3 regions of the Vibrio sp. JCM 18905 genome follow, and region 1 is predicted to be linked to each of the others. Evidence: predicted binding sites of a transcription regulator. Region 1 holds the regulator's gene; each other region holds the start of a gene.
What was found. The regulator PurR, encoded in region 1, represses purine synthesis genes. The targets are predictions, from matches to a motif close to TNANGNAAACGTTTNCNTNA.

Region 1 (6,402 bases):
TACTAGTCATGAGTGGGTTGTATTTGTGCATGGTGCTGGCGGTAGCTCTTCTATCTGGTTCAAGCAAATCAAAGCTTACAAGCAACATTTTAACTTATTGCTGATCGATTTAAGAGGTCATGGAAAGTCAAATCAGTTACTTAAAGAGCTCATTGCCAGCCGTTATACCTTTACGGAAGTTACCCAAGATATTTTGAAAGTATTGGACCATTTAAAGATCCAATCCGCTCATTTTGTCGGTATGTCACTTGGTACCATTATTGTTCGAAACCTTGCTGAATTATCAGCAGAGCGCGTGCGTTCAATGGTACTCGGTGGTGCTGTCACAAGGCTCAATACTCGTTCTCAAATATTGGTTAAATTAGGTAATTTTTGTAAGCACATTCTGCCGTACATGTGGCTCTACAAACTTTTTGCGTACATTGTTATGCCACAGAGAAGCCAGCGAGAGTCTCGCCATCTTTTTATTCGTGAGGCCAAGAAGCTTTGCCAAAAAGAATTTAAACGTTGGTTTATTCTTGCTGCTGATGTAAATCCTTTAATGAAGTATTTTAAAGATCGAGAGTTACCCATTCCCACACTCTATTTAATGGGCGACAGAGATTACATGTTTATTAAGCCTGTTAAAGAAATGGTTGCGGCGCATAAGCTTAGTGTTTTACGAGAGATCCCCAACTGTGGTCATGTCTGTAATGTTGAGCGGCCTGAAGATTTCAATCAACATTCCATCGAATTTATTAAGCAGCAAACGGTTTCTGCTTAGCGCTGAATAAATCGATTGAGTAGGAGTAGGGGAGTTATTAAGGCTCCCCTATTTGATGTCCACATTGCCAACAAGCACCAAACTGCCCCTCGTTTACCTCATGGCACTTCGGGCACTGCCAATCTTGATACTCATTTCCATCGGATTGTTTGCGGTAGGCTTGTACTATTCCTTCTGCTTTTACTTGTTGTTTGGCGTCAAAAAGCCAGACATAAGGATCGGTATCATCACTAAACGGCAGCTCTCCTTTTAAACCGAAAATACCTTCTCCGCGGACTTCACAGTAGACTTGCTCGGTTTTCAATAATTCGCACACGATATGCGCTTCTGCTGGGTTTTTAGCAATGAATATTTTCATTAAACACGTCCACTTACTAATTATGAGTTTTGCTGACTCGGTGTTGGCCTTACTTTATTCATAACCCATTTAGTGATGATTGGAAACAGCCCCAGTAACGCAAAAGAGGCCAATACCGCAGGTGAAATAATGCCTGACAGGCTTTCAATTGTTGCTAACTGAGTACCGGCGTTTAAGTAAACTGCAGTGCCTGGCAACATACCTACTTGGCTAGTAAGGTAAAATCGACCTACAGACATTGGCGTTAAGCCCATCAACAAGTTGATAAGAAAGAAAGGGAATACCGGAATGAGACGCAAGGAAAATAGATAAAATGCACCGTCCTTTTCGACACCTTGGTTAATTGCGATTAACTTATTGCCAAACTTGTTTTGTACCCAGTCACGCAGCAAATATCGGCTGCTTAAAAATGCTAGCGTTGCACCCATAGTACTGGCGAAAGAAACCAGTAATAAGCTCGTCCAAAAACCAAATAGAGCCGCACCAAGTAATGTAACCACTGCAGCCCCAGGAATAGAAAAAGCGGTAATTGCAATGTAGGCAAAAAAGTAAATAGCTGCCGAAAAAACAAAGTTCTGATCGATGTATGTGGTCAGCGCTTCTTGTTGGGCTTTTGCATTTTCCAACGTTAAATACTGACTAAAGTTAACGCCTAAAAAGATAATGATCGCGACCAGGATTAGGCCTAATATCAGTTTCTTATTCATATTTATGATTCCAATTTGGGATATATGTAATAAGACAGAAGGAAAGTCGAAAAAATTTCACAAAAAAACCGCAGATTAGACTGCGGTTTTACAAGATAGTTTTTAAGGCCGACTTTTATTGGAGGCCATTCATCAACTCATCTCGGCGAGCTTGAGGTACAACGCTCCAATGAGTACCGTTAATAGCACCTTCTAGTGCCCATAACAGTTCAATGTTGACGGTTGCAGAGTGCGTATCTCTTATCGCTTTATAAGCGTTAAGTGCACCTTCCTCTTCCAGTTTTTCTACTGACTCAATGCCTGCTTTTTTTAGCATGCGTTCAGTAGCCAGTCGTAAGTTAGGCAAATCTTTTAAGCGATTAGGCTTTGTAGTTGCTTGCTGTTCTTTTTCAAGCTTTGCCTTTTTCAACGATTGGTTAGCTACTTCGATTAAGCGTTCGCTAGACTCCCATAAATCGTTGGAAATTGCGTAGTACTTAGTAACGACTGGGAAGCCACGTTTCTTATAAACGTAAGGCTTTAGCCCTTGTTTCTCGAAGTCAGATGAAGTTTGTTGGTCTGCTCTTATATGAAGCTGATTATTTACAACTAGTGCAAACATTGTTTCATCAGCGAATAGTCCGAAGCCACCAAACATTGAGCGCGACTTGATATTACCAAGTGCCTCAAATAGCTTCATAGAGTCTTTGAGTATCGGTTTATCCATGTTTTGTTATCTCGGTGTAATTAATATTACGCCACCAAAAGTCAGGTCCGAGAGAGTAGCAAACATGCGCAAAAGCAATGTCATTACAGGGTAAAGTCATCGCTTGCACACTTGCCATCGGTAACCCCGCTACCTTCCATATAGTATTATGGTTCAGGCCGGAGGCTTTGCGTCCCACCCTTTCGAATGGTTTGCCCTGTGCGTGACAGAATGAGCATACTTCGTATATTGAATTAACATCACGTTTTACCCGTAAAAGTGTGATTCTGGTTCAATAAAAAGTGTCGACAAGCGCATATTTGTGCATATTTGAGAATAAGGCGGGATGATCTCGAGGTTGTGAGGGTGTGTGATTTACCTACATATAAAACAGAGACTTAGAGATTCGAGATTTTTTGTCTAACAAACCTAAGTCAGGGAAAAGTTATTTAGAGATGAAAAATAAGCGCCCTTTTAGAGCGCTTATTTGACATCGTTATATTTGGCGAATTTTAGTTCATTTTCTTCACGGTGTTTCGAATTACAAGCTCAGGTTGCATTTCGAAAATTCGCTTTTCGTGTTCTTTATCTTTGATTCGCTCAAGTAGGATCTCGAACGCATTTTTACCCACACGACGTTTAGGTTGGTGGATAGTGGTTAACGGTGGAGAGAAGTATTCCGCAAGCTCGATGTTGTCGTAGCCGATCACTGAAATATCATCAGGAACTTTGATACCGTTTTGTTGTAGTCGGCTCATTAGGCCCAGAGCCATTGTGTCGTTAAAACAGAATACCGCTGTCGGACGTTTGTCCATTGCTGTAATTTTATCTGCGACTAATACGGCCGTATCACATTCAAAGTTACCTTCAAGGATCCAGTCTTCATTTACAGCTAGGTTTGCTTCGCTCATCGCGCGACGGAAACCTGCAATGCGTTCTTGGCAAGCAAGTTTTTCAAAATGACCGCTTAGACAAGCAATATCAGTATGGCCATTGTCGATCAGATGTTTGGTTGCGATGTAGCCACCTTCTTCTGAGTTATCCATGATCTTGTCCGCTTGTGAGCTTTCTGGACCCCAATCCATGACCACTTTAGGAATGTCGGCATGACGGTCAAGCATCTCTTTAAGCTCTTCGGTTAAGTCAGAACACATCACTAGGATGCCATCAACACGTTTTTCAGCCAGCATACGGATGTAATCGCGTTGTTTTTCGTAAATCCCACCCGTATTACACAGAATCAGAGTGTAGCCTTGGCGGTAACAGTAGCTCTCAACCCCGTCAATCACTTCTGAGAAGAATAGGTTGGTTGACTGCGTTACTAACATGCCAATCGTACGAGTTGAGTTGCACTTTAGGCTGCGTGCAACCGCACTTGGCGCGTAATTCAACTCGTCCACGGCTTTCATTACTTTTTCTTGCGTTGCTTCTGCAACGAAACGCGTTTTATTGATAACGTGCGAAACTGTCGTAGTGGAAACGCCGGCTAAGCGAGCAACGTCTTTTATAGTGGCCATAAATGGTGTCCTGTATCGAGCTACTGAAATATGTCGTGTTGGATGTACCTGATGCTCTAATGGTTTACACCCAGCAATCTAAGGTTGGCGCTAAGTGTTTCGGCAGCGGTTGGTCCAAGCACGACAAAAGGGTACGTAGCAGCATCGGTCGATGAATTTTATCTTTTTTCTATCTGATGAGAAATTGCCATCAACCTGTTAAAAAACACAAAAACCGCTATATTTCAGCGGTTTACATATAAATCATATTTAATCGTTTGCGCTCACATTTTAGCCCTATGTGGACTGACTAGCAATGTTTTCAGCAAGAGATTTGTGTATTTGAAGTCACATTTTGACTGCTAAATAACCAAGCGTCTTTGAGCTAAGTTAAGGCAAACGAATAATATACCCAACTTACTTACATTCAGTTATTTCAGGTATACAGGAAGCCCGATAGGCGGGCTCCTTAAAAATAGGCGGCAATTATTCCCCAAGAAGGTAAGCGCTGTCTAGTTTACAAAATGCAACTAATAGTTTCGCGACGCTCGAGTAGAACCCAAATTCGTCGAATTGTTTACATTTGTCTGCAAACTGAGGTAGCCAAGACATCAACTGTTGCTGGATAAAGTCGTTTTGTTTAACGAAGGCTTCTTCCATGTGTTTTTCTTGCTCAAGTTCGTTTGAGCGGATAATCATGTTGCCGAGAAAGTCGAGTTCAACGGCTAAGTGGTCAGCAGGCTCTTTTAGATTTTCATCTACTTGAACGCCAAATTCTGCCATCAACTTTTCCATTTCCTCGGCTGGCTTGTCATTCAGCAAACCTGATTCACCGATGTACATCGATGCGTAAGGAAGAGCGCCGTATTTTTCTGTCTTCAAAAACAGTTCACAAAAGTCAGCAGCAAGCTCCAATTGAGCGTCTTCACGATCTTGCAATCGGTTTAGCGCATCAACGAGGCTATCAACGGCTGGTTTCAGTGACTCATTTTCACCTAAACCTGCTAGAAAACTGCGAATTTCAACACTGTGGTAGGCTTCCAGCTCTTTCTCTGTTAGCTCTTTTGCGAACAAGCTCGAAAACCACCAGTAAATTTCAGCGCGTTTTTCATTAAAAGCTTTCACTTCTTGCATCTTGGGCTCCTGAATGATGCTTCAAGTTGTGCATCACAAAGTCAATTAGGGATATCCCCTAAGTGTAATCAATTAAAATGAATAGCAGTAACTATAATTATTATGTTTTATGGTCAAAAATTAACGTTTATTAATGGCGATGGGTAAGCTTGTTTTGAATCAATAAAAACGCTAAATCTTGCTTTTTAATGTATCTATGACTAGAAATGTTACTAGTTATGAATAGAATACGTCTTGGATAATAAGAAGACAGAAAAGTGGTGTAAATGAGCTATCACGTATTAGTCGTAGAAGATGATGTTGTAACTCGTAGTAAGCTTGCGGGATATTTCCAAAATGAGGGTTACCAAGTCAGCGAAGCAGAGAGTGGCGCAGAAATGCGTGAGGTCCTGCAAGCGGGCGATGTAGACCTGATCATGCTGGATATCAACCTGCCGGGTGAAGACGGCCTGATGCTTACTCGTGAATTACGTAGCCAATCGGATATTGGTATCATATTAGTAACAGGACGCACGGATAGCATTGATAAAATCGTAGGCCTAGAAATGGGCGCTGACGATTATGTGACAAAACCTTTTGAACTGAGGGAATTGTTGGTTCGCGTTAAAAACTTGCTGTGGCGTATTTCAGCAGCGCGTAGCGGTAGCGCGAAAGCGAACGAAACCAGTGAAGAACATATTGTACGTTTTGGAGAGTGGACATTCGACATTCAACGTCGTGCGCTGAGCCGTAACGGCGAACCCGTAAAATTGACCAAAGCAGAATACGAACTTTTGGTGGCGTTATCGTCTTACCCTAACCAGGTGTTAAGTCGCGAGCGTATTTTGAATATGATCAGCCACCGAGTTGATGCTCCCAATGATCGTACTATTGATGTTCTTATTCGACGTATGCGCGCAAAAATGGAGTTTGATCCAAAGAACCCGCAAATTTTTGTGACGGTGCACGGCGAAGGCTATATGTTTGCTGGTGATTAAACTGAACAAACCTAAGTCTTAAAAAGAAAAAGGAGAGCTTCGGCTCTCCTTTTTTGTGGTTTCAATATAGTACTACTTTGCTTCAACCATTGGTGTTTGGCCGACAGTATCACGCAATCTTTGCCAAATGCTGCCCAAGTACTCATGCCAATAAAGCTCCGTTTGTTCTAAGTAACGCGCTTTAGGTGAGTATTTATCCCAAGGTTGACTGATTTCGCTAATAGCTAAGAAGTTGGTCGGGGCTGGGATTGGTTTAATGCCTGCTGCGTTGAACTCATACAA
Region 2 (6,402 bases), 960 kb from region 1:
CTCGTTTACCCGCCACTCGATGAAGAAGGTCAAATCATCGCCGATGACGCGTGGTGGCAAGAGATGCAAAGCAAGTAACAGGCTTTCGTCATCCTGAACAGCGACGAAGGAGCGTGATTCAGGATCTAATTCCCGAGTGTGCTGATGCTGATAGTGTTAACTTCAACGACATACTTGTTGGAAATAGATTCCTGATGTCGCTAGGCTCCTCGGAATGACAGGTTATCAGTCAAATCATGACACTAACTAAAGCATGACTATTTTTTCCTGTACAAAAACACAGCTCCATGGTTAACATACTGCTATGTTAACCATTTTCTTGAGCCCTCTATGTCCGCCCAAATGTTATCTGCCGTCCCATTAACCTCCCTTTCTGGGGTTGGCGCGAAAGTCGCAGAAAAACTCGCCAAAGTTGGCTTACATAGCGTTCAAGATTTGCTGTTTCATCTTCCACTGCGCTACGAAGATCGTACCCGTATTTATCCTATTGCTAAACTGCATGCTGGCCTTTGGGCGGCCGTGCAAGGCAAGGTCATGGCAGTCGATACCATCTTCGGTAAGCGCAAAATGTTAACGGTAAAAATCAGCGACGGTAATGGCACTATCACGCTGCGCTTTTTCAACTTTACCGCGGCCATGAAGAACAATTTCACACAAGGTAAGTTAGTACATGCTTACGGTGAAATTAAGCGCGGTGGAATGGGCTTGGAAATTGTTCATCCTGACTACAAGTTTTACGTCAGCGATCAAAAGCCCGATGTAGAACAGAGCTTAACCCCTGTTTATCCCACTACAGATGGTTTACGCCAAATCACATTGCGCAACCTTACCGAACAAGCTTTAGCGCTGCTTGATAAAACCGCAGTGCAGGAATTACTTCCAGCCGGGCTGTATAACCATCAAATCACGATGTCGCAAGCGCTGCACACCATTCATCGCCCACCACCAACCATTAATTTAGATGAGTTTGACGAAGGCAAACATCCTGCTCAAATCCGCTTGATCATGGAAGAGTTGCTCGCACAAAACTTATCGATGCTGGCGGTGCGTAGCAAAGGCCAGAAGGATTCAGCGTTACCTCTCGGTCCTTGCAATAAACTAAAAACGCAGCTTTTAGCCCAACTGCCTTTCTCTCCTACGAACGCTCAAACCCGAGTAGTACAAGAGATTGAAACCGATTTAGAAAAACCCCACCCAATGATGCGCCTAGTGCAAGGTGATGTGGGATCGGGGAAGACGTTGGTTGCCGCTCTGGCCGCCGTTCGTGCCATTGAGCACGGCTATCAGGTGGCACTCATGGCACCAACCGAACTATTGGCTGAGCAACACGCGATCAACTTCGCCAACTGGTTTGAAACAATGGACATTCAAGTCGGTTGGTTAGCGGGCAAACTCAAAGGTAAGGCAAAGGAAGCCGAGCTGGCTCGCATTGCCAGTGGTGAAGCACAAATGGTAGTGGGTACTCACGCGCTATTCCAAGAGCACGTTGAATTTCATCACCTTGCTTTGGTCATCATTGATGAACAGCACCGCTTCGGTGTCCATCAGCGATTAGAGTTACGTGAAAAAGGCGCAAAACAAGGCGCCTACCCACATCAGTTGATCATGACGGCAACGCCTATTCCTCGCACGTTAGCGATGACCGCATACGCTGACCTGGAAACTTCCGTGATTGACGAACTGCCTCCGGGTCGAACGCCGATTCAAACCGTCGCCATTCCTGACACAAAACGTGACGACATCGTCGAGCGTGTCCGAAATGCCTGTTTAAACGAAGGTAAGCAGGCATATTGGGTGTGTACTCTGATTGATGAGTCGGAAGTATTAGAAGCACAAGCCGCGGCTGATACCGCTGAAGAGCTTCAACGTAAGCTACCGGACGTAAAAATTGGTCTAGTACACGGCCGAATGAAGCCGGCAGAGAAACAAGCGGTGATGCAAGATTTCAAAGACAATAAACTGCATTTGCTGGTCGCAACGACCGTGATAGAAGTGGGCGTAGACGTGCCAAACTCTAGCTTGATGATCATCGAAAACCCCGAACGTCTCGGTTTAGCACAATTACACCAGCTAAGAGGTCGCGTGGGCCGAGGTTCCGTTGCTAGCCATTGTGTGCTGCTGTACCACTCTCCACTGTCGAAAACCGCGCAAAAACGTCTCGGAGTACTACGTGAAAGTAACGATGGCTTCGTCATTGCACAGAAAGACCTAGAAATTCGTGGCCCGGGCGAACTATTGGGTACAAAACAGACTGGTCTTGCTGATTTCAAAATCGCAGACTTAGTTCGAGATCAACGTCTGATTCCCGAAGTTCAGCGCATTGCGCGTCATATTCATGACAATTACCCGAATAACGCAACAGCAATTATTGATCGCTGGTTGGGTGAGCGGGATATTTACTCCAAAGCATAGTGATTAAAAGCGAGCCAAATGGCTCGTTTTTTAATACACTAAAAACCAAAGCAATCGTTTGCTTTTTAGGTAAATCTCTCTATAATCGCGCACAAATTTTTAAGTGTGTTGCATCACACTCCACCAACCTGAGTTGACTCTGATTAACAGCAATCACAGGTAACGACGTCAACTCCACCCTGCTCTCCCATTCAGCGAGATCTGGGAATATATTGCGACTAGCGAGACAAACAATGACAACTTCAAACCGATCTTCGGAACTGGTCTATCAACTCAATGATCGACCACCTTTGCCTCAAACCATTTTTGCCGCACTTCAGCACTTATTGGCGATGTTCGTCGCGGTTATCACTCCGTCACTGATCATCTGTCAGTCTCTGGGTGTACCAGCAGACCAAACGAATACCATCATCAGCATGTCTTTATTTGCGTCAGGCGTGTCTTCGTTTATTCAAATTCGCACCTTTGGCCCAATTGGCTCTGGTTTACTCTCTGTTCAAGGCACCAGCTTTAACTTTTTAGGCCCTATTATTGGTGCAGGCCTATCGCTAAAAGCTGGTGGTGCAGACATCAGCACCATGATGGCAGCCATTTTTGGTACGATTTTAGTCGCATCATTTGCAGAGATTTTCCTATCTCGCGTATTAGAGCATGCTCGTCGCATTATCACTCCGCTCGTTTCAGGCATTGTCGTCACTCTTATCGGTCTCACACTAATTCAAGTCGGCTTAGTATCAATGGGCGGTGGCTACGCGGCATTAAATGAGGGAACCTTCGGCAGCTTAGACAAACTTGCTCTGGCTGGGACGGTACTTGGATTAATTGTGATTTTAAACCGCTCTAAAAACCCATACATCCGTGTGGCTTCGATTGTGATTGCGATGCTGGTAGGCTATATCATGGCGTATTTTATGGGGATGGTAGATACTTCTCAGCTAGGCACAACCGAGATCGTAGCACTGCCCGTACCAATGCAATATGGCTTATCGTTTGACTGGTCTCTGTTCATTCCGCTGGTACTGATTTTCTTTATTACCGCACTAGAAGCCATCGGCGATATTACCGCCACATCCGAAGTGTCTGGCGAGCCAGTAAAAGGCCCTGTGTACATGAAACGCATTAAGGGGGGTGTACTAGCAGACGGCTTAAACTCTGCAATCGCAGCCGTGTTTAACAGTTTCCCGAACTCCACCTTTAGCCAGAATAACGGCATCATTATGCTAACAGGGGTTGCGAGCCGCTACGTGGGTTACTTTATTTCTGGCATGTTAGTGATTCTTGGCTTGTTTCCTGGCGTCGCTAGCTTTGTTCAGCTGATTCCTGAGCCAGTACTTGGCGGCGCAACGATTGTCATGTTTGGTACGATTGCTGCCGCTGGTGTGCGTATTATCTCTCGTGTTGAGCTCGATCGCCGCGCAATTCTGATCATGGCCTTATCCTTCTCAATGGGACTTGGTATCGCACAAAAACCAGAGATCCTGCAATTTATGCCAGAATTTATTAAGAGTATTTTCTCAACTGGTGTTGCAGCAGGTGGCATCACAGCGATCATTTTAAACCTACTTCTGCCAGAGAAACTGGAAGACGAAGATGAACTTCCTCAAGAAGTGAAAGAGTCTTAATAAGATTGTAGAGAAAAGCAAAGCCCAACCTGTTTAGGTTGGGCTTTTTGTTTTAAATGGTACAGTCACCGACTTACTTGGTAGGAAAGCTGATTTGAGCGATTAAACCGCCTTCACTGCGATTACGCATCACCACAGAGCCTGAGTGCTGGCTGATTATACGCTTCACTATCGCCAGCCCAAGCCCTGTACCTTCACTGCCGCGAGCTGTATCACCACGCGTAAAGGGTTCAAATAATTTTGCGATTTGAGAATGCTCGATACCCGGCCCGTTGTCTTCTACCGATATCCACACTAGCTGCTTATCTGCCGTCACACCGGTACTGATTTTGACCCAGCCATTGCCGTAACGCAGTGCATTGACAACTAAATTACTGATCGCCCGTTTAATCGCAATGGCGCTTCCTTTGGCTGGTGGCAGGTTAGGATTAAGATCCGTTTCAATTTCAGCCTCATAACCACCTTCCGAACTGGCGACATCACTGGCAATCGTACTGATATCCACAGGTTCAAACGATTCTTTGTTCACCGGTTTGAGGTAGTCCATAAACTGACTAATGATCTCATTACACTCTTCCGTATCGCTAATGATCCCTTCAGCAAGGTAGCTGTCCTCGGGAGACATCATTTCTGTCGCTAAGCGAATGCGCGTCAGCGGTGTTCGCAAGTCATGGCTAATCCCCGCCATTAATAAGGCTCGGTCTTCTTCTAGCTCTTGAATACCTTTCGACATTTGATTAAAGGCTCGAGTTACAGAGCGAATCTCCGATGCGCCTTTCTCTGCTAAGGGGGGCGGGATCTCACCTCGACCGACGTCTTTCGCGGCTCTCTCTAAAGCCAAAAGTGGACGGTTTTGCAAACGAATAAACAACCAACCACCAGCAATGATCAGCAGCGCCATAATCAAACTGTTACGAAACAGCGGTGCAAAATCTTCTTCTTGCAGCTCAGATAACGGAATACGAATGATGGAGTTCGGCAACTTTTCGATGTGCATCCACAAAATGTAACTTTCATCGCCAAGCAATAAGCGTACTTCTGTAGGCGAACCCAGCTCTTGGCTCATTTCTTCAGACATCAAATCAATCGACATCGCGTGATGAAATTCAACCGCTTTATCGCTGTCAAGGCTGTGAACCGTCACCCCCAGCCTTTCTAATAATTGACGTCTCAGCGGTGCATCAGATTTTAATGGCCCTTCATCATCAAGCACCAAATTGAGCTCATGGGCGAGAATTTTATTGAACTGCTGCAAACTCGGCATCAACGCGTAGTTAAAAACGGCGTAGTAAGAGAAAACTTGGCTAGCGAGAAGCAAAGAGATGAACAGCAGAATAGATTGTGTCAGTGAACTTCGGATGCGCATGGAACGTTCCTGGTGGTCCTAATCGCGAAATTTCAGCCTTCGAAGGGAAGGACTTGAAGGCTGAAGTTGCTATAGCCAAGTGCTGGCTATGGAGTGAGGAGATTACACCTCTTTGCCGTCTGGGACGAAAACGTAACCTAAGCCCCACACGGTTTGAATGTAGCGTGGCTTGCTTGGATCGTCTTCTAACATGCGACGCAAACGTGAGATTTGCACATCAATAGAACGTTCCATCGCAGAATATTCTCGGCCACGTGCCATGTTCATCAATTTGTCTCGTGACATCGGCTCTCGCGCATTCGTCACGAGCGCTTTCAGGACAGCAAACTCTCCTGAGGTCAGTGGCATTGCCTCGTCACCGCGGAACATCTCGCGAGTGCCTAGATTGAGTCGGAACTCGCCAAACTCCACTACTTTTTCTTCGGTGCTTGGCGCGCCCGGCAACTCTACGGTTTGACGGCGTAGTACGGCTTTAATGCGAGCGAGTAATTCACGTGGGTTAAATGGTTTTGGCAAATAATCATCCGCCCCCACTTCCAGACCCACAATACGGTCCACTTCATCACCTTTCGCGGTGAGCATTAAGATTGGCAGCATGTTGTTCGCGTGGCGTAGACGACGACAAATCGACAAACCGTCTTCACCTGGCAACATTAGGTCCAGCACCATTAAATGAAAGTTTTCGCGCGTTAGTAGGCGATCCATCTGTTCGCCATTAGCGACACTTCGGACCTGAAAACCTTGCTCAGAAAGGTAACGCTCCAATAGAGCACGTAAACGAGCATCGTCATCAACCACTAAAATTTTATGATTTTCTTGCATTGAAACATCCTTTCAGAAGCATCTATTGTCGAAAATGTATCACTGTTTTTCCTAACGTGCTCAAGCAAATTGTTACTCTTTTTATCTTAAGCGCTTTATTTTCTCTCTAGCAGGTATTTTCAGCACCTACTATTGGCCATAATTCCATTCCAGTTCACGTTTGGCCTCAAGCAACTCTTG
Region 3 (6,402 bases), on a different replicon from region 1:
CATCGCGAATGGTCATGGTATTGGACTGCTGCCAACTTGGACAGCAAGCGGCTACGAGAAACATCATCCGGGTCGAATCACACCTTGCTTAGAAGGTTGGCTTTCAGAGCCCATCTCCATTAACTGCTATACGCCTGCAGGAAGACCACCACTGCGCTTATCCGTACTTTTAGACTGTATTCACCAAAGCATTCCACAAGGTTGGAAAACCTGACAAAAAACAAAAAAGGCCATCGCAATGATGGCCTTTCCAACTTTAGTATCTAACAGTCGTCCTTTACGTTCGGACTATTGAGACAATCTAGCAGTTACGCTAGCAATTCTTTTGCTGTGTTCACTACGTTTTCAGTCGTGAAGCCAAACATCTCGAATAGCTGACCAGCAGGTGCAGATTCACCAAATGAAGTCATACCGATGATGCGACCGTCGAAACCAACGTACTTGTACCAGAAGTCTGCGATGCCCGCTTCGATAGCGATGCGTGCTGTTACGTCTGATGGCAATACTGCTTCACGGTAAGCAGCGTCTTGCTTGTCAAATGCATCCGTTGATGGCATTGAAACAACGCGTACTTTCTTACCTTCTGCCGTTAGTTGAGTCGCAGCTTCTACTGCTAGCTCAACTTCAGAGCCTGTTGCGATAAGGATAAGCTCTGGCTTGCCTTCGCAATCTTTCAGGATGTAAGCACCTTTCGCGATGTCCGCTACTTGCTCAGCTGTACGATCTTGTTGCGCTAAGTTTTGACGAGAGAAGATAAGTGCTGTTGGTGCATCTTTACGTTCAATCGCTAGTTTCCATGCTACGGCAGACTCAACCTGGTCACACGGACGCCATGTGCTCATGTTTGGCGTTACGCGTAGAGATGCCATTTGCTCAACCGGTTGGTGAGTTGGGCCATCTTCGCCAAGACCAATCGAATCGTGCGTGTACACTTGGATGTTCTGAATTTTCATCAGCGCAGCCATACGCATTGCGTTACGAGCGTATTCCATGAACATTAGGAATGTTGCGCCGTAAGGAACGAAACCACCGTGCAATGCGATACCGTTGATGATAGCGGTCATACCGAATTCACGTACACCGTAGTGGATGTAGTTGCCAGAGAAGTCATCCGTTTCTAGAGACTTAGAACCAGACCACATGGTCAGGTTAGAAGGCGCTAGGTCAGCAGAACCACCCATAAACTCAGGAAGCATTTGACCAAACGCTTCTAGTGCATTTTGCGATGCTTTACGTGATGCAATGTTCGCTGGGTTTGCTTGAAGATCAGCAATGATTTGGTTCGCTTTTTCTTCCCATTCCGCTGGAAGTTCGCCGTTTAGACGACGTTTAAGCTCTGCTGCTTCTGCAGGGTAAGCTGCTGCGTATGCTTCGAACTTTTCATTCCAAGCCGCTTCTTTCGCTGCACCTGCTTCTTTTGCATCCCACTCAGCGTAAACATCTGCAGGGATTTCAAATGGACCGTACTCCCAACCTAGGTATTCGCGAGCCGCTTGAATCTCATCGTGACCTAATGGTGCACCGTGACAGTCATGTGAGCCAGACTTGTTAGGAGAACCGAAACCGATAATTGTTTTAGTACAGATTAGAGTCGGACGAGGATCCGCTTTAGCCGCTTCAATCGCTGCGTTGATTGCTTCAGGATCGTGACCGTCTACCGCTGGGATTACGTGCCAGCCGTAAGCTTCGAAACGCTTAGGTGTATCGTCAGAGAACCAACCTTCAACGTGACCGTCGATAGAGATACCGTTGTCATCCCAAAACGCGATCAGTTTGCCTAGACCTAATGTCCCAGCAAGAGAACATGCTTCATGCGAGATGCCTTCCATTAGACAGCCGTCACCCATGAACACATACGTAAAGTGGTCAACGATGTCGTGACCTTCTTTGTTGAACTGTGCCGCTAGTGCTTTCTCTGCGATAGCCATACCAACAGCATTAGTGATGCCTTGGCCAAGAGGACCCGTTGTTGTCTCGATACCAGGCGCGTAGCCGTACTCTGGGTGACCTGGGGTTTTTGAGTGCAATTGACGGAAGTTTTTCAGATCATCAATAGATAGCTCATAACCGCTTAAGTGCAGTAGAGAGTAAATAAGCATTGAGCCGTGACCGTTTGACAGCACGAAGCGGTCGCGGTCGGCCCACTCTGGGTTTGATGGGTTGTGGTTTAGGTGAGAGCGCCAAAGAACTTCAGCGATATCAGCCATACCCATTGGTGCGCCTGGGTGGCCTGAGTTAGCTTGTTGAACACCATCCATGCTTAGAGCACGAATTGCATTGGCAAGATGTTTACGAGACGACATGTCTGCTCCTGAGTACATTAAGCGAAACGAAAAGTAGGTCATAATTCTCTCAAAGCCCTGTTAGGTGTGCAAACGTTTTCCAGTCCAAAACCTCACAAATATTGCACCTTTCGCGCCAAATCGTTCGAAGTTCTTAAAATTATCAATAAATCAGGCAAACGTTTGGTTATAACAAAAACCAAAAAAGAGCTTGTAATTCGAGCAATCAAATTTAGAATAGACGTCTAGATGTAGATACACCTACAAAAATTAGTATTAATTTGCGCTGGAGAGTTTATCATTCCCCAGTTTTAAACCAGATATAGTGGAGCTAACATGGCTAAGCACCTGTTTACTTCTGAGTCAGTATCAGAAGGTCATCCAGATAAAATTGCAGACCAGATTTCTGATGCGGTTCTTGACGCGATTCTAGAGCAAGATCCAAAGGCTCGTGTTGCATGTGAGACTTACGTTAAAACCGGTATGGTAATGGTGGGTGGTGAAATCACGACTTCAGCATGGGTAGACATCGAAGAGTTAACTCGTGAAACCGTTCGTGAAATCGGCTACGTACATTCAGATATGGGCTTTGACGCAGATTCTTGTGCGGTACTAAACACAATCGGTAAACAGTCGCCAGATATCAACCAAGGTGTTGATAAAGCTGACCCTAAAGAACAAGGTGCAGGCGACCAAGGCATCATGTTTGGTTACGCTTGTAACGAAACTGAAGTACTAATGCCAGCGCCAATTACTTACTCTCACCGTCTTGTTCAAAAGCAAGCAGAAGTTCGTAAAAACGGCACACTACCTTGGTTGCGCCCTGATGCAAAATCTCAGGTAACATTCCAATACGATCAAGGTAACATCGTTGGTATCGACGCGGTTGTTCTTTCAACTCAACACTGTGATTCAATCTCAACTTCAGACCTGCGTGAAGCGGTAATGGAAGAGATCATTAAGCCAGTGCTACCTTCTGAGTGGATCAACAAAGAAACAAACTTCTTCATCAACCCAACTGGTCGCTTTGTAATCGGTGGTCCTATGGGTGACTGTGGTCTAACAGGTCGTAAGATCATCGTAGATACCTACGGCGGCGCAGCTCGTCACGGTGGCGGTGCGTTCTCTGGTAAAGATCCATCAAAAGTTGACCGTAGTGCAGCATACGCAGCACGTTACGTAGCGAAAAACATCGTAGCGGCTGGCATGGCTGACCGTTGTGAGATCCAACTTTCTTACGCAATCGGTGTTGCGGATCCAACGTCTATCATGGTGGAAACGTTCGGTACTGAGAAAGTATCTCACGACATCATCATTGAAGCGGTTCGTCAATTCTTCGACCTACGTCCATACGGTCTACAAGAAATGCTTAACCTTCTTCAACCTATCTACAAGAAGACAGCGGCTTACGGTCACTTCGGTCGTGAAGAATTCCCGTGGGAAGCGACAGACAAAGCTGCACTTCTACGCGATTTCGCTGGCATCAAATAATCAGGCCAAGCAAGAATCAATCAAGCCCTCGCCTCTGGCGGGGGCTTTTTATTTTCAGCAACTTTTATCTAGCCATTTCGGCTCATACCGCCCAGCCCCATGAAGCAGTCCTGTTTCTCCCTCATTTTTATACCGAATAAATTTTCAGCAATTATTTGTAAATTATCCCATCTCCGCCAATAGTTAAAATATTGTTAATTCCAATTTAAATAGAGACGTCGGATGCTGGCGACTGTGGCAGCAACACTTACGAAAGACACGAGTCAGGCATCTTTATGGCCGATACCAAACTAAGCCAATGCTCAGATGTAAACTTGAAAAAGTCGCTTCAAGTTTGACTGAACAAAAACCGCTGTCAGTTGGTATAAGCGGATAATGTGGGAATAAATCAAGGAGGAGTTATGCCTCGAACTGTTAATCCATCGGACTTCCACAACAAGCGAAAGGAAGTGCCAGATAACGAATACGCCAGAACCATACCGTGCAACACGGTTAATCTTTCTGCACCTTTTCATTGGCTCGCATTAGGTCTGCATGATTTCGTGCGAATGCCGCTTATTAGTGCTTTCTATGGCATCTGTTTTATGGCAGCTGCCATAGGCATTGTTTTGCTCGTACAGTGGCAAGGCACACACTTGGTCGTCATGCCCAGTTTGATTGTTTACATGTTAATCGGTCCATTTCTCGCGCTCGGCTTGTATGATGCCAGTTGGGAGAGAGAGCGCGGACACAAAGCTAGCTTGTTCCATTCCATGAAAGCGATCGGTCGTAACTCAACATCTCAATGGGCATTCGCCGTGTTACTCGCAGTGTGTATGATATTTTGGATGCGCATTGCCGCTCTACTTCATGCGCTTTACCCTTCTGTTCAAGGGGCATCTTTAAGTGAGTTCCTACCCTTCCTTGTGATAGGATCTTTAGTTGGATTTGTTTTGGCTTGTGTGGTGTTTAGCATTTCAGCCTTTTCTATTCCGCTTATGATGGAGCGTCGCGTAGACATGATGACCGCTGTATTTACCAGCTTTAATGCCGTGAAATCCAACATTCCAGCGATGATTGTTTGGGCAGCGATCATCTGCGGCGGTATTCTTATCGGCTTTGCGACCTACGGGATCGGAATGTTGTTTACCATGCCAATTCTAGGCTACGGTACATGGCATGCTTACCATGCCACCATCAAGAAAAAACACACTCCGTAATTAACTGATGCTATGATCTGGCCCTCGCAAATGCGGGGGTTTTTTTATTTGATTTATCGAGGTGAATTGTGGATATAGAACTAAGCTATAAAGCCAAGCAAGTGATGGCGGACTGCATCGCGATGGCAGAGCAAGCTTTCAAACGTTCTTTCCCGATTCCAACAATCACCTTCAACGTCCGCGGGAAAGCGGCAGGAAAAGCCTACCTTCAATTGAATCAAGTGCGCCTGAATCCCGTTTTATTTCGCGAAAACACCCAAGCATTCTTAGATGAAGTCATTCCTCACGAGGTGGCACACCTGATTACTTATCAGGTTTACGGACGAGTTAGGCCTCACGGCAAAGAATGGCAAGGTGTCATGGAAGCCGTATTTAAAGTGCCCGCCAAAACCACTCACAGCTTTGAAGTAAAATCCGTTCAAGGTAAAACCTTTGAGTATCGTTGTGGCTGTATGACCTACCCTCTATCGATTCGCCGTCATAATAAAGCGCTGCGCAAAGAGGCGACGTACTCTTGTCAAAAATGCCGCCAACCACTTAACTTCACGGGCGTTCAGTTATCGTAATCTATATCTCATAGTGTTACTTGCGTTCCCAAAATAAAGATCGAGTTTATCAAAACCTTCCCTTCGCCACTTATTGTTAACTTACTCATCACTAAAGACATTTTATGCGTGTTATCATGAATAAAGTCATACTTTATAAAGACTTTAATCATGAAATACCTATTCTCTCTGTTACTTATCGCGCTTTCTAGCACTGCGGTTGCCGCGCCACCAAGTTCATTCTCTGCCGCCAAACGTGAGGCGGTAAAAATTTATCAAGACCATCCAACGAGCTTTTACTGTGGCTGCAACATTCAATGGCAAGGCAAAAAAGGCTCCCCAGATTTAGCCTCTTGCGGTTACCAAGTCCGTAAACAGGAAAAGCGGGCCGCACGAATCGAATGGGAGCACGTTGTACCTGCGTGGCAATTTGGCCACCAGCGTCAATGCTGGCAAGATGGCGGACGTAAAAACTGCAAGAAAAAAGACAAAACCTTTCGCTTGATGGAAGCAGACCTGCACAACCTAACCCCTGCTATTGGTGAAGTAAACGGTGACCGTTCGAACTACAACTTTAGCCAATGGAACGGCGTCGATGGCGTGAGTTATGGTCGCTGTGAGATGCAAGTGAACTTTAAGCAGCGTAAAGTCATGCCACCAGACCGTGCTCGAGGTTCGATTGCTCGTACCTACCTATACATGAGCAAAGAGTACGGCTTTAAATTATCAAAACAGCAAACGCAGTTGATGAGTGCTTGGAACAAAACCTACCCAGTCGATAAATGGGAATGTGAGCGTGACGAGCGCATTGCCAAAGTACAAGGCAATCATAACCCATTTGTTCAAAAAGCCTGTCGCGCACTCTAGTGCTCCTCTACCTTGAAG

Region 2: the regulator PurR is predicted to act here: its motif matches at 2,459-2,478, upstream of ACZ5ZC_RS08695 (uracil-xanthine permease family protein).
Region 3: the regulator PurR is predicted to act here: its motif matches at 2,454-2,473, upstream of metK (methionine adenosyltransferase).

Annotation. Positions count from the first base shown of each region.
Region 1 is NZ_AP043879.1:1,058,258-1,064,659, forward strand. It holds gene ACZ5ZC_RS13125 (alpha/beta fold hydrolase) at 1-763, shown strand, start outside; gene ACZ5ZC_RS13130 (hypothetical protein) at 801-1,121, opposite strand; gene ACZ5ZC_RS13135 (TVP38/TMEM64 family protein) at 1,142-1,828, opposite strand; gene ACZ5ZC_RS13140 (TfoX/Sxy family DNA transformation protein) at 1,944-2,534, opposite strand; cyclic di-GMP riboswitch class I at 2,651-2,740, opposite strand; gene purR (HTH-type transcriptional repressor PurR) at 3,026-4,030, opposite strand; gene torD (molecular chaperone TorD) at 4,496-5,143, opposite strand; gene torR (two-component system response regulator TorR) at 5,410-6,120, shown strand; gene elyC (envelope biogenesis factor ElyC) at 6,193-6,402, opposite strand, start outside.
Region 2 is NZ_AP043879.1:101,514-107,915, reverse strand. It holds gene trmH (tRNA (guanosine(18)-2'-O)-methyltransferase TrmH) at 1-78, shown strand, start outside; gene recG (ATP-dependent DNA helicase RecG) at 331-2,412, shown strand; gene ACZ5ZC_RS08695 (uracil-xanthine permease family protein) at 2,646-4,034, shown strand; gene envZ (two-component system sensor histidine kinase EnvZ) at 4,108-5,400, opposite strand; gene ompR (osmolarity response regulator transcription factor OmpR) at 5,503-6,222, opposite strand; gene ACZ5ZC_RS08680 (DUF1090 domain-containing protein) at 6,352-6,402, opposite strand, start outside.
Region 3 is NZ_AP043880.1:639,053-645,454, reverse strand. It holds gene ACZ5ZC_RS19715 (LysR family transcriptional regulator) at 1-214, shown strand, start outside; gene tkt (transketolase) at 309-2,303, opposite strand; gene metK (methionine adenosyltransferase) at 2,619-3,773, shown strand; gene ACZ5ZC_RS19700 (DUF2189 domain-containing protein) at 4,175-4,972, shown strand; gene ACZ5ZC_RS19695 (SprT family zinc-dependent metalloprotease) at 5,041-5,538, shown strand; gene endA (deoxyribonuclease I) at 5,689-6,384, shown strand.